One region of the Arthrobacter sp. B0316-5-4 genome, then DNA from elsewhere that is predicted to be linked to it. Evidence: riboswitches for the same ligand, from Rfam matches in the RefSeq annotation. Region 1 holds a riboswitch; the other holds the start of a gene.
What was found. Region 1 has a riboswitch for cyclic di-AMP ahead of AC5RU9_RS15055 (M23 family metallopeptidase). Riboswitches for the same ligand answer to the same signal wherever they lie in the genome.

Region 1 (7,180 bases):
CCCCGGCGGGGACGTCGACCTCCAGCAGGTTCAGCCTAGCAAGCAGCCGGAACACAGAAGAGTCCGTTAACCCGGAACCGCTCGAAGCTTCCGCCACTTTACGTTCCAAGGCCGCGGTGCTGTACACCCCAAGCAACGGCTGCTTACGGCCGTCAACAGATACCGCCATGGCACCTTCCACCTCCGGATGCCTCTCGAGCGCCGCCCGAAGGGCACCGACTCCGCGGGCAGCGTGTGGCATGTCGCAAGCCAGCACCAACGTCCACGGGCACGGCAAGGCCCGGTCCCTCAGTGCGGCCAGCCCAGCGGCGATCGCAGCAGCAGGCCCTGCGAATGGCGGCTCCTCCCGCGCACGGAGGAAGCCTGCTTGTGACGCTGGATTGTCTGAACCGTCGGGGCCCACCACAACCACCGCAGCTGCACCGCGCGATGCCTGCAGGGCATGCGAAAGGAGGGTGGCGCCGTCGTACGTCAAAGACGGCTTGGGCACGCCACCGAGGCGGGTGGCCCTGCCACCCGCCAGGACGACGGCGTTGAACTCCATCCGCCCAGATTACCCGGGGCGGGCGGAGTCCGGCAGAAATCGATCAGGCAGCGGATTCCGGCAACAGGAACGGGTCCCAGTCCGGCGCAGGTTTCTCGAGTTCCTTGATCTGCCACATGGTTCCCTGGGGCACGCCAGGCTTGAAACGGAGTTTCCAACCCATCTCAGCCAGCGTGTGGTCGCTCTTGGCGTTGTTGCATTTCAAGCACGCCGCAACCAGGTTTTCCCAGGAATCCGCGCCACCCCTGGATTTGGGGTGGACGTGGTCTATGGTGTGCGCTGTTTTCCCGCAATAGGCGCAGCGGTGGCCGTCGCGGCGAAGGACGCCTCGGCGGCTCACGGCGGTGATCTTGTTGTACTTGGGGCGGATGTAGCGGTTGAGGAGGATCACGGATGGTCGTCCGAGAATCTCCTGTGGCCCGACGACAGGCTCGTCGCCTTCGGCCACTACGCTCGCTTTCCCAGTCAGCACAAGGACCAGCGCCCGGCGGAATGTTATTACCGCCAGCGGTTCATATCCAGCATTCAGAACGAGTGTGCGCATGCACGTACCTCTTCACGGCCGCACCCGTCAGGGGCACGAGGGCCGGCTGCCCTCTGCATGTACGGGCTGTGGATCGACAAGATAAGGGTAAGCACTTATATGCCGTATCAACGAATCTTTCTGTCGTTTCCCGTGTGGTGTCGGCAAAAGTTCATGCGTGGTTAAAGCGGAACACCCCGCCGGCCTCAGCCTGCGGGGTGTTTCGGGAAGTACGTTGATCAGCCGTTGACGCGGATGAAAACCGGCCCTGAGCCGACGTTGACGCTGAACAGTGCCGTGGTGGATCCGTTCCATCCACCGTGGACTGCCATGCCGTTGCCGACGTAAACAGCGATGTGGGCCTGTCCGGCCAAACCGCCGTTGGCGTAGTAGGCGAGGTCACCCGGCTGCGCTTCTGCTGCACTGACGGTACGGCCCAAAGAGAGGTAGCCGGCCGGCCAGTCATGGAAGTGGATGCCCACGGCTGCCAGGGAGTTGGTCACCAGCATGGTGCAGTCCTGGGTCACGCCGAGCTGGGCGTACGCTGCGGCGGCAATAGCTGCACCGAGGCCGCTGGAAGCTGCCGGAGCCTTGGCAGCCGTAGCCGAGCTGTTGACGGCAAGCGTCGCGTTGCCGGCGGGAGCAGCCGTGGTGACGCTCTCCGTTGCCTTGGCTTCAGCCTTGGCAGGGGCCTTCGTCTCCACGGGAGCCGGAGCTTCCACCGTGGTGACGACGGGACGTTCGTAGGAGATGGCCACCGTGGAGTCCGCGGCGATGGTCGACTGGACCACTGCCTGGACGTCAAGGGCGGAGGTCGCCGTGGATTCGCGGTCAACGTTGGTCTCGGCGGCGTTCGCTGCGACACCGCTGGTCAGGACCAAACCGGAAGCCGCAGCGATAACGGCCGCCTGGCGGCCTACGGTACCGGCGTTGCCGCCGACGGCCTTGGCAATGATGGCAAGCGAGCTGGTCTTGGGGGCCGCAGCGCGATGCCGTGCAACCTTGTTTGCACTGGTCATGATTTTCTCTTTTCGTATCCGCGCGCAGTGGGGTTACACGCGGGTAATGGGCAGCCAGCACTTGGGGGGTATGCTGGCCGGCCCCGAACCGGATGTTTTCTAGCGAAGGGTGAAGAAGGAAGAGGTGCCTGTGGAGGCTGCCGAGTGCAGGAGGGTGCCCTGGCTCGGGTTCAGTGCGCTGATCATCATGCCGTTGCCGACGTAGATGCCGACGTGGGCTCCACCGTTCTGCATGACCAGGTCGCCGGGGGCCGGGGTGCTGGTGGGCTTCATGGCCGTCCAGGCGTTGACGCGGGGAATGCTGATGCCAGCCTGTGCGTAGACCCACTGGGTGAAGCCGGAGCAGTCCCAGCCGTTGGGCGTGGTGCCGCCCCACACGTAGGGGTGGCCGATGCCGGTGTAGGCAATAGCGGCAAGGCCCGAGGCAGCGGCGCTTGCAGCACCGTCGGTAGCTTCGGAGGACTTAGCGGTGACCGCCGTTGCGGCATCCTGGGAACCCGCGGTGCGCTGGGTAACCTGCGATGCACGCTGGACAACCTTGGGGGCTTCCTTGGTGGCCACGACCGGGCTCTCGAAGGCCACGGTGGCGGTGGGCTCTGCCGTGACGACGGCGGTAGCGACCAGCTGTTGGGTGCTGGAGGCTTCCGACTTGGAGACATCGGTGTCAGCTGCAGTGGCCGGGAGGCCGACGCTGAGGACAAGGCCCGAGGCTGCTGCCAGAACGACGGCCTGACGGCCAACGGTACCGGCGTTGGACGAAACAGCCTTGGAAAGAGTGTTCAAGGGGTTCGTACGAACCGATTCAGCGCGGTGGCGCGCAGGGGTAGTGCGTGATGACACGTAGGTAGCCTCTCCCAATGCCTGCGAGGTGAGCTGTCGGATTCGGATGGGAGTCATCCGGCCGCGCTGCTTCAAGGAAGCTTTTGCGACTTAACCCCAAGGTCTTCTTGCGAAGACCAGAAGTGGTTCCCCCGCCCCTGCCAGACGATTTATGCGAACGGACCTCGAGTGGTGGCAGAGCTAGGCAATCCACTCAAGTGCACCGGCCCCCTAAAAAGCCGATGCGCTTTGTACGGTACAACAGTTGAACGCGAATGTCACATTCAGGTCACGGGGTGTCTCAAAATTCGAGAGACAACCATCAACTGGATTAAAGCCAGCCCATGGGGTCGACAACTTCGCCGTTGACCTGGACCTCGAAGTGGAGGTGGCAGCCCGTGGAAGCGCCCGTGGTGCCGCTCAGCGCGACGGTATCGCCGCGGGTGACGGTCTGGCCGACTTTGACGGTGAAGGACGACAGGTGGTTGTACGTGGTCTCGAGGCCATTGCCGTGATCGATGACCACGCGGTTGCCTCCGCCGTACTCGTGCCAGCCGGCAAAGGTGACCTTGCCAGTGGCAGCTGCATGGACGGCCGTGCCGCACTGGGCGACGAAGTCCTGGCCGCGGTGGAAGTCGCCGGTGCCGCCCGTGAGGGGGCTGACCCGGTAGCCAAAGGGCGAGGCCGTCGTCAGGGTGTCCAGGGGGCTGGCAAGGGTTCCTACGGATGAGGCGCGCTGGATGCTGCCGACCGACTGGGCGCTGAGCAGCTGCTTCAGCTTGCCGTCAGGGTCAGCTGCGGTTGCAACGGCAGCGCGGCTGAAGTCGATCTTTGCCGACGCGGCTGCGGAAACCTCTGGCTGGCTGCCGCCGGATACGGCAAGGGCGGACTCAGTTTGGCCCGACTCCGACGTTGCCATCACGGGGCTTGTGGCCGGCAGTCCGACAGTCAGGGCCAAGCCGGTGGCGGCGAGTGCCACTCCGGCTTTCTGCCCGACGCCACTGGCTGCGGCAAAGTCGGCAACCTGGCGCAATGGGCTCTTACGGCGGCGGACTTGACGCTCAGTGTCGCGGGGCCGGATCTCCATTGTGGCGCGGGCTGGCCGCAGCTCAACAGCGGGGCCGGTCGCGCGGCGACGACCCCTGACGTTCTGCGATGTCAAACTCTATTCCTCTCTGAAAAGCCTGCGAAGTTAGCTGTCGGATTCGGGTCAGAGAGTTCAAAGACCCGGTCCGCACGAAGCGCTCACGGCACACAGGTATCCCAGGAGGGACTTGCATAAATGGGCACTTCTGCTGCGGACTTCACCCCAAGGCTGCTTCTTTAGACAGCCGCTTGTGGTTCCCCCGCCTCTGCCAGTGGTGGATGGCACACCTGATCCGCTGGCAGAGCTCGGCTCCGGATCAGGTAACGCTTTGGTATCGGCGCTAGTAGATAACTATAGGCGATTAAAGCCTGCAGTAATAAATTCGTTATCAACAGGAAAGCGCGTGATGCCGGGGGCCTTTATCATCTATCCCGGAAAACCGAGGTCACACTGTCGCGCAGGGCGCGAAAGTGAGGTTTGACACGGCATCCCCGAGGAGGCGGCGCCCCGAAGGGAGGTTAGCCCAGGGAGACGAACACGTGGGCTGCAACCTCAGGCGGCAGCTCGAGCGCTCCCTCGATGCCGGGAACCCGGACGGAGATGTATTCGCCAACACGTTCCAACGACACTGCGGCACCGGGACGGATTCCGCCCTCGTCCAGTTGGGTGAGGAGTTCCGGTTCCACCTGGATGGGCTCGGCAAGGCGGCTGACCACTACCCGGGAATCGGACGCGTAGCCATCCATGGCCTGCAGCAGGTTGACGTCGAGCCGCGGGATGGTCTGCGTCGGCAGGCCGCCGAGGGCTTCAAGTCCTGGAATCGGATTGCCATAAGGGGACTCGGTGGGGTGTTCGAGGAGTTCGTAGAGCCGACGTTCAACCCGCTCACTCATCACGTGTTCCCAGCGGCAGGCTTCATCATGGACGTATGCCCAGTCGAGGCCAATGACATCGGCAAGGAGCCGCTCGGCCAGGCGGTGCTTTCGCATGACCTCAGTGGCGCGCTTGCGGCCCATCTGGGTCAGTTCAAGGTGGCGGTCGTTGGAAACGATCACCAGGCCATCGCGCTCCATGCGGCCGATGGTTTGCGAAACCGTGGGGCCGGAGTGCCGCAAGCGCTCGGCGATGCGGGCCCTGAGCGCCACAATGTTTTCTTCTTCAAGCTCCAAAATGGTCCGAAGATACATCTCAGTGGTATCGATCAGATCCGTCATCCAGCTCAGCTCTCCTCGAACGCAGTTTCCTTGCGTAATCTCCACCGTACCGCGTCCCTGGCCGGGGCAGCCGGTGTGCACCGCTGCCCCTTGAACGCCAACCCCCAGCCTAGCTTATTTGGAATTACTCTGGATAATTCCGGTCGCATCCGGTTGCTCCGCGTTCCACGTGGCGGACTATGACGGGTGCAGGTTCCTGCCCCCGAGCCGTGTCAGGCAGAATTGGGGAGTCGAAGGGGCAGCGGATGCCACCTGCCACGACCCATCTCTAGCCGATACCCATTGGAGCCACACGTGAGCGACAACAGCATCACCATTCCCGCCGATCTGCTGCCTAAGGACGGACGCTTCGGCGCAGGACCGTCCAAGGTCCGCCCGGAACAGATCGAGGCGTTGTCTGCCGCATCGGCCACCATCCTGGGCACATCCCACCGGCAGGCCCCGGTCAAGAACCTCGTCGGATCAGTCCGGGAAGGACTCAGCCAGTTCTTCCGCGCGCCCGACGGATACGAGGTTGTCCTCGGCGTCGGCGGGTCAACCGCATTCTGGGACGTCGCTGCCTTCGGCCTGGTGGAGAAAAAGGCCCAGCACCTTTCCTTCGGTGAATTTGGTTCCAAGTTCGCTGCTGCCACCAACAAGGCTCCGTTCCTTGAGGCTTCCTCCATCATCAAGTCCGAGCCCGGCACCCGCCCCGTGGCCCAGGCCGAAGCCGGCGTCGATGTCTACGCGTGGCCCCAGAACGAAACTTCCACGGGTGTCGCAGCTCCCGTGACGCGGGTGCAGGGCGCGGACGAAGGATCGTTGGTCCTGGTGGACGCAACCTCCGCTGCCGGCGGCCTGGATGTCGATGTCTCGGAGTCGGACGTCTATTACTTCGCCCCGCAGAAGAATTTCGCCTCGGATGGCGGGCTGTGGCTCGGCCTCTTCTCCCCCGCAGCCTTGGAACGCGCTGCCCGCGTCAAGGCATCCGGCCGCTGGATCCCGGATTTCCTGGACCTGCAGACCGCCATCGACAACTCCAAGCTCAACCAGACGTACAACACGCCGTCGTTGTCCACGCTGGTGACCCTGGATGCCCAGGTTCAGTGGTTGAACAGCAACGGCGGCCTGGACTTCGCCAGCAAGCGCACGGCGGACTCCGCCAACCGCATCTACTCCTGGGCAGAAGCCTCCGACTACGCCACGCCGTTTGTTGCCAAGGCTGAGGACCGCTCCAACGTCATTGCCACCATCGACTTCGACGACTCCATCGACGCCGCTGCGATCGCCAAGGTCCTGCGTGCCAACGGCGTGGTGGACACGGAGCCGTACCGCAAGCTGGGCCGCAACCAGCTGCGCATCGCCACGTTCGTTGCCATCGAGCCAGACGATGTTTCAGCGCTCCTTGCCAGCATCGACTACGTCGTGGGCGAACTGAAGAAGTAATCCACGGTAAGGATTCAGCTGGACCCAGGGGTCGGCGTCGTTCGGTAAAGCCGGACGGCGCCGTCGCTGCTTAACGCCCGGAACCGCCGTCGCCCTCTTCCGTGCCCGGAGGGGCAAGCAGCGACTCCACCCGGAAATGCTTCAGGCCGCGCGCCCGCCGATCAAAGCGGAGCCTTAATTGCTTCGCGCGGATGATCCATACCAAACCGACGACGGCGGTGCTGACGCCGGCTATCGCGGCGACGCCCACCGCCCAGCGCGGACCGCCGACGTTCGCCACCCACCCCACCAACGGGGCACCAATCGGTGTCCCGCCCATGAAGATTGCCATGTACAAAGACATGACCCGCCCCCGCATGACGGCCTCCGTGGTTGATTGCACGTACCCGTTGGCACTGGTGATGAGGGTGAGCGCGAACAAGCCGCAGGGAACCAGCGCAAGTCCGAAAAGCGTGGCGTTGGGCGCCAGCGCAGCGAGCGTGCTGGAGACACCGAAACCGCCGGCTGCCAGGAAGATCAGTCTCAGGCGGGGCCGGCCGCGTCGGGCAG
Region 2 (7,180 bases), on a different contig from region 1:
ACATGACACCTGCGGTAGCGGAGTCAACCATCTCCTGAACAACGACCGCGAGGGCCACCGATGAATGATCGACGTCGTTGGTGGTCCTGTAGCTGACGGCCCGGTCCGTCCAGAGGGAGGCCCAGCAGCGGCTAACAGCTTCCAGGACCGCCTCTGCACCCACGACGTTGAGGAAGGTGTCCTGTTGACCCGCAAAACTCGCTGTGGGGAGGTCCTCCGCGGTTGCAGACGACCTGACGGCAACGGGGACTCCGTTACCGAGATCCTGGTATGCGGCGAGAACCGCCTCCGCGACATCGCCGGGAATACCGGCGTCGAGCACCACTGACCGGGCATGGGCAGCGAGGCTGTTCAGTTGGCCAATATCAGTGGACCCTGCCTCAGCAAGATCCCGAAGGACATCGTCCAAGCCAACAGTGGCGAGTGCCCGCCGGTACGCGTGGGTGGTGAGGCAAAACCCACGCGGGACAGGTAGGCCTGCGCCGGCCAGCTCACCCAGGTTGGCGGCCTTCCCGCCAACTTCTGGAAGCATGCTCGTCCGGATATCGGCGATGTCCATAACGAACGCCTGGGCGGCCACGTTAGGACCTGCCGGGTGGCTTTCCGGCTGGTTCAGTGGCTGCTGGCTGTCCATTGGTGGGGAGCGCCGCCGCTAAGCTGCGCCGAGCATGGGGCCGAAATTGGGCCGATCGGCGAGCCGCGGATCCTCCCGGTCCGGAACCACCAGCACCGGCCCCTTCGCATGGTGGAGGACGCCATCAGACGTGGACCCAAGGAGCATCCCGGCGAATCCCCCGCGGCCACGAGTGCCGAGGACCACGAGTTCAACCGAGCGGCTTGTTTCCACCAGGACATCCACCGGAGCACCGTCACGGAGCTCGGTCTCTATGGTCAGACCCGGGAAGTGGCTCTGAAGCCAGGCGAGCCCGGCGTCCAGCTGGACTTTGATGTCCGCAAAGAGGGCATCGCGATCAAGGGGGGCCGGTACCCACGCCAGGGAACCGCTGTACTGCGGAACAGCGCAGATCACACGCAGCTTGGCGCCCATGCGCTGTGCTTGCTCTGCGGCTTCGAGCACAGCTACGCGGGCTTGCTCGGAGCCATCCACCCCGACTGCCACCACGTTCTCGACGGTCCGGGGACCAGCCTTGGCGTGCTCGGCTTTGATGTGTTTGTCTTCGGTGCTCTCCCCGAGGCGGTCCGCGCAGTACAGCGGAACAGTCACCGTGGGGCACTTGGCATGGGCGGGCAGGGCGCTGCTTACCGACCCCAGGAGGCGCCCGACGAAGCCGCCCCGGCCCCTGCTTCCAAACACCAGGAGCGCGGCCTCCGCAGAGAGGTCGAGCAGGACACCGGCAGCGTCACCGTTTTCGACCGATGCATCAACATCGATCGCGTAGGCGGAAACCTTGTCCATCGCCTGCTTGACGATTGCATCGGCGCCCTCACGGATTACCGAGTCGTCCACCGTTGCGTAGCCTCCGTCCAAACCGGAAGCGGCAAAAATAGGAACCGAGTAGGCCGTGACGATATGCAACGGAAGTTGGCGACGCTCTGCTTCACGCGCTGCCCAGACCAAGGCACACTGGCCATGCTCGGATCCGTCCACGCCAACGACGATGCCGCCGGGTGCAACCGCCTCATCCTCGCCATCGCGTGGCACTTCATTGTGTCTTCCGTGCTGGTCCATGGGGCCCGCCTCTCCACCTACTGCTTGATGTTCCGGCTATTCTGCCAGAGGTTCTCCGCGACGGATTCCCTGACTCTCCAAATGTCAATGGCCGGCGAAGGAGAAACTTGGAATCTCTCCTTCCAATGCCCACTATTCTCGGTCGGAAGTACCGAATCAAGGCGACTTCAGGCTATGTGCATAACGGTCCGGGCTCAGTTCAAACGTCGCGATATTGAGCTGCCGACGAACACGCAAAACACGACGCCGGGAAGGCTACCAATGGCCGAAAAAGTTCGGTAGTGTTCGAGTCACCGAATAGCCGGGCAGCGTGTCTCAGGACACACCCCGGCTGTTAATTTGCGGCCGCTTGGGGAACTCGGACGCGACCCCACGCGATGCCGCAGGGCACACACGTCAAGGAGGAACCAAGCAGTGTCACTCACGCCTGATTCCGGCACGGAACGAACCACCACCGTGGTCATCGGCGCCGGCCTCTCCGGTCTGGCTGTTGCCAGCGAGCTCAGCCGCTACGGGGTGGGCTCCATCGTCGTTGACGGGTTCGGATCGTTGTCCGCCACGGGGCCTTCGACCCACACGGGAATGCTCCAGCGCTGCGACATCGCCGATCCCGCAATGAAGGAACGCAGCGAGATTCTCCGCCACCTGCGCAACTACGCTGCCAACCATCATTTGGACGTGCGCAACACTACCCGTGCCGTTCGCCTGGATTTCCTGGGCGCCGACCCGTCACAGCAGCTGGGGCACGGCCCCACCGGAAGCACGGCATCGGCCACCCTCCGGGGCAGGATCGTTTCCGGTCCCCTGGAGTCCACGCCCCGTCAATGGGCGGTCCACACGGCCCACGGTGTCCTACTGGCGGACCACATTGTGGTGACGCGCTGCGCCCAGAGCCAGCTGCGCCGGATGCTGGCGGAACTTGGAATCGCCGTGGGCCAGAATTTGGCCGCGGCCATGCGGGCCGTAGGGATGCACCTTGTTGGCGTTGGGGAACTCATCACCCCAACCCCCAAAGAGGTGCTTCGGCAGGCCAAAGCTGTGGGCCAGGCCATCTCCGCCAAGGTAGCGCTACCGGCCGGCAACGGCGTAGCCATCGCGTAGCAAGGCCGCTGACCGCCCACTGGAACTTTTGCGAACAATTCTTAACGCCAAAGGCCGGCACCTTCGAAGAGTGAATCTTCGAGGATGCCGGCCTTTGAACTGAAGCGTGAGGCTTATGCGCCTGCGCGTACGTACGTGATGGGACCAGTTGCGGTCAACCAGCTGATCGGGTGGATGCCCGTCTGGTTGCCATTGATGCCACCGCTGATGGCCTGGCCGTTGCCGATGTAGATGGCTACGTGGCCGGACTGGACGATCATGTCGCCGGGCTGGGGGGTGCTGACGACCTTGCCGTAGTTCATGAACTGCATGGGCGCGAGGTCACCAACAGGGATGCCCGCGGAGCCGAGGGCCCGCTCCACCATTGCGGTGCAGTCCTGCATGATGCCGATCTGGGCGTAAGCCGAGGCGACCATTGCTGCGTTGACTCCACCGACGGCCGGTGCAGCGGCTGCGGGAGCAGCAGCAGCCGGAGCGGCAGCAACCGAAGCTGCAGCCTTTGCGACAGGAGCGGCCGCAGCGGTTGTTGCCACTGCTGCCTTCTTGGCTACAGGTGCCTCAACAACGGGAGCCGGCTTTTCGATGACCGGAGCTGCTACGGATGCAACAGCAGGGCGCTCGAAGTTGACGGTCGCCGTCGAAAGGGCGGTAACAACCTGGGTGGGTGCCTCGGAAACGGTCTCGGCGACCGTGGCGGGGCTGGAGTCGCGCTGAACCGGGGTTTCGGCTGCGTGTGCAGCGATGGAACCGGTCAGGACAAGGCCAGAGGCTGCTGCGATAACAGCTGCCTGGCGGCCAGCGCCGGAAGCGTTGCTGGCGACTGCCTTGGAGATGGAGATGAACGGATTAGGACGTACGCTGTCCGCCTTACGACGGCCGCGAAGAATGCTTGAAGACATGAAAAAGCCTCTCCCGATGCCTGCGAGGTTAGCTGTCGGATTCGGATGGGAGTCACCCGGCCACTATCCCCCGCTGTTCAGCGGAAGCATCGTGACTTCACCCCAAGGCACACTCGAAAGTGGCCTAAATTGGGTTCCCCGTCTCTGCCGTAAGGTTTGTCTGCGAACGGATTCCGGACTGCGGCAGAGCTAGGCAATCAGGCCGGAAGTGCCCGCTACGTGGAACAGGCACAGGTACTACCGTACGCGATGATCACGCCGAAGTCACATTTAAGTAACGAGAACCGGGCTTTTGGCGTGTCGCGGTAACCATTCCGAGATATTCGCAGCTACGTAGAAAAGCCCGTTATTCCGCGGAATCTCCCGCATCTGTGTCGTTGGAGGCTGCGAGTTTCTTCCGTGCGGTAACGGCGAGATAAATAACGAGGCCGACAGCAACCACGGCCAGTCCCACGATGCTCCACGGGAAGGGCTGCGATGCGTCCGCGGCCGGGGTGCTGGCGGCCGTTCCGGGTGCCGCAGTTCCCGCCGTCGGGACCGTATTGGAAGGTGCCGACGGCGAGGCGCCCGCAGTGCCGCTGGCCGCCGTCGTGCTTCCAGCAGCGGCCGTGAACGTGAAGGTGCCCTCGATGGGGTGCGAGTCGGAGCTGACCACACGCCAGACCACCGTGTACTCCCCAGCCGGTGCGCCTTCGCGGATCTTCTGGACCGCCTGGTTGTCGATAATTTCGACGGGCCCGTCCGCCCAGTTTTCGCCGCCCGCAGTGACCGTCACGCCTGACCCGATGGCCAGCGGCCTGTTGTTGAACGTGATGGAGACCGACGCCGGGACGGCAGCCACGCTGGAACCGTTGGCCGGCGCTGTGGATTCGGCGACGTCGTGCGCGGAGGCCGGGGCCGCGGAAAACAACAAGGCGGACGCGAAGGCCAGGGCAGCAACGACGGCGGCCAGAAGCGGGCGGATGGTGCGCATGGGGCGGTTTCTCCTAGTGTTGGCTTCCTTACAGACTAGGCGAATCGTCCGGAGGCCCATATCCGACGGCATAGGATTTGAGGGCACACTCCCCTCGATCCCCGGAGTCCTTCATGCTTAAACAAGGTTCTGCCATCGACCGCTACTTCAAAATCTCCGAGCGTGGCTCCACATACTCCCGGGAAATCCGCGGCGGCTTCGCAACCTTCTTCGCCATGAGCTACATCGTGGTCCTTAACCCGTTGATCCTTTCCGGGCCGGACTCCAGTGGAGCTTCCCTGGGATTCACCGCAGTGGCGGCCACCACGGCATTCGTTGCGGGCATCCTGACCATCCTCATGGGCGCCTGGGCCAAGCACCCGTTCGCCGTGGCCACGGGCCTGGGCGTTAACGCGTTCGTGGCTGTCACCGTCGCCTCGCACCCCGGCCTGACGTGGCCGGACATGATGGGCCTTGTGGTGCTCTCGGGCCTGACCATGTTGATCCTGGTCCTCACCGGTTTCCGTACCGCCGTTTTCAAGGCCGTGCCGGAAGCACTCAAGACCGCGATCGTGGTGGGCATCGGCCTCTTCATCGCGCTGATCGGCCTGGTCAATGCGGGGTTCGTCCGCCGCATCCCCGACGCCGCCGGCACAACCGTTCCCTTGGGACTGGGCGTCGACGGGAAACTGTTGGGCTGGCCAACCCTGGTGTTTGCCTTTGGCCTGATCCTGACCATCGCACTGGTGGTCCGGAAAGTGCGCGGCGCCATCCTGATCGGCATCGTGGCGTCCACGGCTTTGGCCGCCATCCTCGAGTTCACGCTTCACATCGGCCCCAGCAACGACGGCACCAACATCAACCCGCGCGGCTGGTCCCTTGTTGCCCCGACCCTGACCAAGTGGGGCGCCCCGGACCTTTCCCTTATAGGTAAGGCCAACCCGTTCGGTGCGTTTGAACACCTCGGCTTTATCGCGGCAGCGCTCCTGGCATTCGTGATCCTTTTGAGCATCTTCTTCGACGCGATGGGCACCATGGTTGGCTTGGCCAACGAAGCCGGAACGGTGGACAAGGACGGCAATATCCCTAACGTTGACCGCGTGCTGCAGGTTGATGCGCTCGGCGCGATCGTTGGCGGCGGCGCGTCCGTGTCGTCCAACCAGATCTTCGTTGAGTCCGGCGCAGGCATTGGCGAAGGCGCACGCACTGGTCTCGCCTCGATCGTTACGGGCGTGCTGTTCCTGGTGGCCATGTTCTTCACGCCGCTGATCAACCTTGTGCCGTTCGAAGCCGTCGCTCCCGCACTGGTTGTGGTGGGCTTCATGATGGTTTCCCAGGTGGGCAAGATCGACTGGCAGGACTGGGGCGTGGGTATCCCCGCGTTCCTGACCATCGCCCTCATGCCGTTCACATACTCCATCGCAAACGGCCTGGGCGCGGGGTTCATCTCCTTTGTCCTGATCCGCACGTTCCAGGGCCGCGCCCGCGAGGTTCACCCGCTGATGTGGGCCGTGGCCGCTGCCTTCCTGTTGTTCTTCGGCATCGGAACGGTCGAGGAACTGCTGGGCGTCAAATAGCCCAGTCCGCAATCCCAGACACGCCCCACCCTGAACTGCTGGTTTCGGCAGCTCGGGTGGGGTGTGCTTTAAGCATGCAAACAAGCGTCCCCACAGTAGATGTCAGCCCCACCCCGTGGTCCGGACGGTTCGACGGCGACGGCGCTGAGCATCGCCGCTGGTGGCAGGCCGTTGCCCCGCACACGTCCGCAGCGTCCGAATCAGCAGTGCGCCCCGCCGTCGTGCTTGGGTTTTGCAGCGACGCCGGGGTGCTTCGCAACAAGGGCCGCACAGGTGCAGCAAAGGCCCCTGCCGCTATCCGTTCGGCGCTGGGGCCGTTGGCCTTCCACCTGGACCGGGACGTGTTCGACGCCGGTGACGTAGTTGTGGAGGACGACTCACTGGAAGCGGGGCAAGAGCGCGCCGGCCGTGCCATTTCGGGACTGCTCGACGCCGGCAACCTCACTGTTGTGTTGGGCGGCGGCCACGAAACCGCGTTCGCCAGCTACCTGGGCGTTGCCGGTTCTGAGGCACTCCGTGGCAAGCGGCTGGGTGTCCTGAACCTGGACGCCCACTTTGACCTGCGCGATGACCCGACACCGAGCTCGGGCACCCCGTTCCTGCAGATGGCCCGCGCGGAAGCTGCCGTGGGACGCGAACTGCAGTACGCCGTCGTCGGAATTTCCGAACCAAACAACACGCGGACGCTCTTCGACACGGCGGACCGGCTTGGCGTGAAGTACCTGCCCGACGAACAGTGCTCGGCGGAGGCTGCGGAGGTCTTCGTTGCCGACTTCCTGGACGGCGTGGATGCCCTTTACCTGACCATCGATCTTGACGTGATGCCGGCTTCAGTGGCTCCCGGAGTAAGTGCACCCGCCGCTTATGGCGTGCCCTTGCCGGTGATCAGTGCGATCTGTCGCCAGGTTGCCGCCAGCGGGAAGTTGCTCCACCTGGACGTCGCGGAGCTGAATCCGGAGTT

Region 2: it holds a riboswitch for cyclic di-AMP, as region 1 does, so the genes downstream of both, AC5RU9_RS09530 (NlpC/P60 family protein) here and AC5RU9_RS15055 (M23 family metallopeptidase) in region 1, are expected to answer to the same signal.

What each region holds. Positions count from the first base shown of each region.
Region 1 is NZ_JBNHFN010000004.1:669,070-676,249, forward strand. Features, by position in the region: gene AC5RU9_RS15035 (NTP transferase domain-containing protein) at 1-544, opposite strand, end outside; gene AC5RU9_RS15040 (HNH endonuclease) at 588-1,088, opposite strand; gene AC5RU9_RS15045 (NlpC/P60 family protein) at 1,307-2,086, opposite strand; gene AC5RU9_RS15050 (C40 family peptidase) at 2,186-2,926, opposite strand; cyclic di-AMP (ydaO/yuaA leader) riboswitch at 2,931-3,092, opposite strand; gene AC5RU9_RS15055 (M23 family metallopeptidase) at 3,237-4,067, opposite strand; cyclic di-AMP (ydaO/yuaA leader) riboswitch at 4,072-4,286, opposite strand; gene AC5RU9_RS15060 (iron-dependent transcriptional repressor DtxR) at 4,511-5,206, opposite strand; gene serC (phosphoserine transaminase) at 5,501-6,631, shown strand; gene AC5RU9_RS15070 (MFS transporter) at 6,702-7,180, opposite strand, start outside.
Region 2 is NZ_JBNHFN010000003.1:209,577-216,756, reverse strand. Features, by position in the region: gene AC5RU9_RS09545 (PEP/pyruvate-binding domain-containing protein) at 1-634, opposite strand, end outside; gene AC5RU9_RS09540 (universal stress protein) at 653-1,690, opposite strand; gene AC5RU9_RS09535 (FAD-binding protein) at 2,105-2,791, shown strand; gene AC5RU9_RS09530 (NlpC/P60 family protein) at 2,905-3,690, opposite strand; cyclic di-AMP (ydaO/yuaA leader) riboswitch at 3,694-3,862, opposite strand; gene AC5RU9_RS09525 (copper resistance CopC family protein) at 4,037-4,663, opposite strand; gene AC5RU9_RS09520 (NCS2 family permease) at 4,777-6,219, shown strand; gene hutG (formimidoylglutamase) at 6,294-7,180, shown strand, end outside.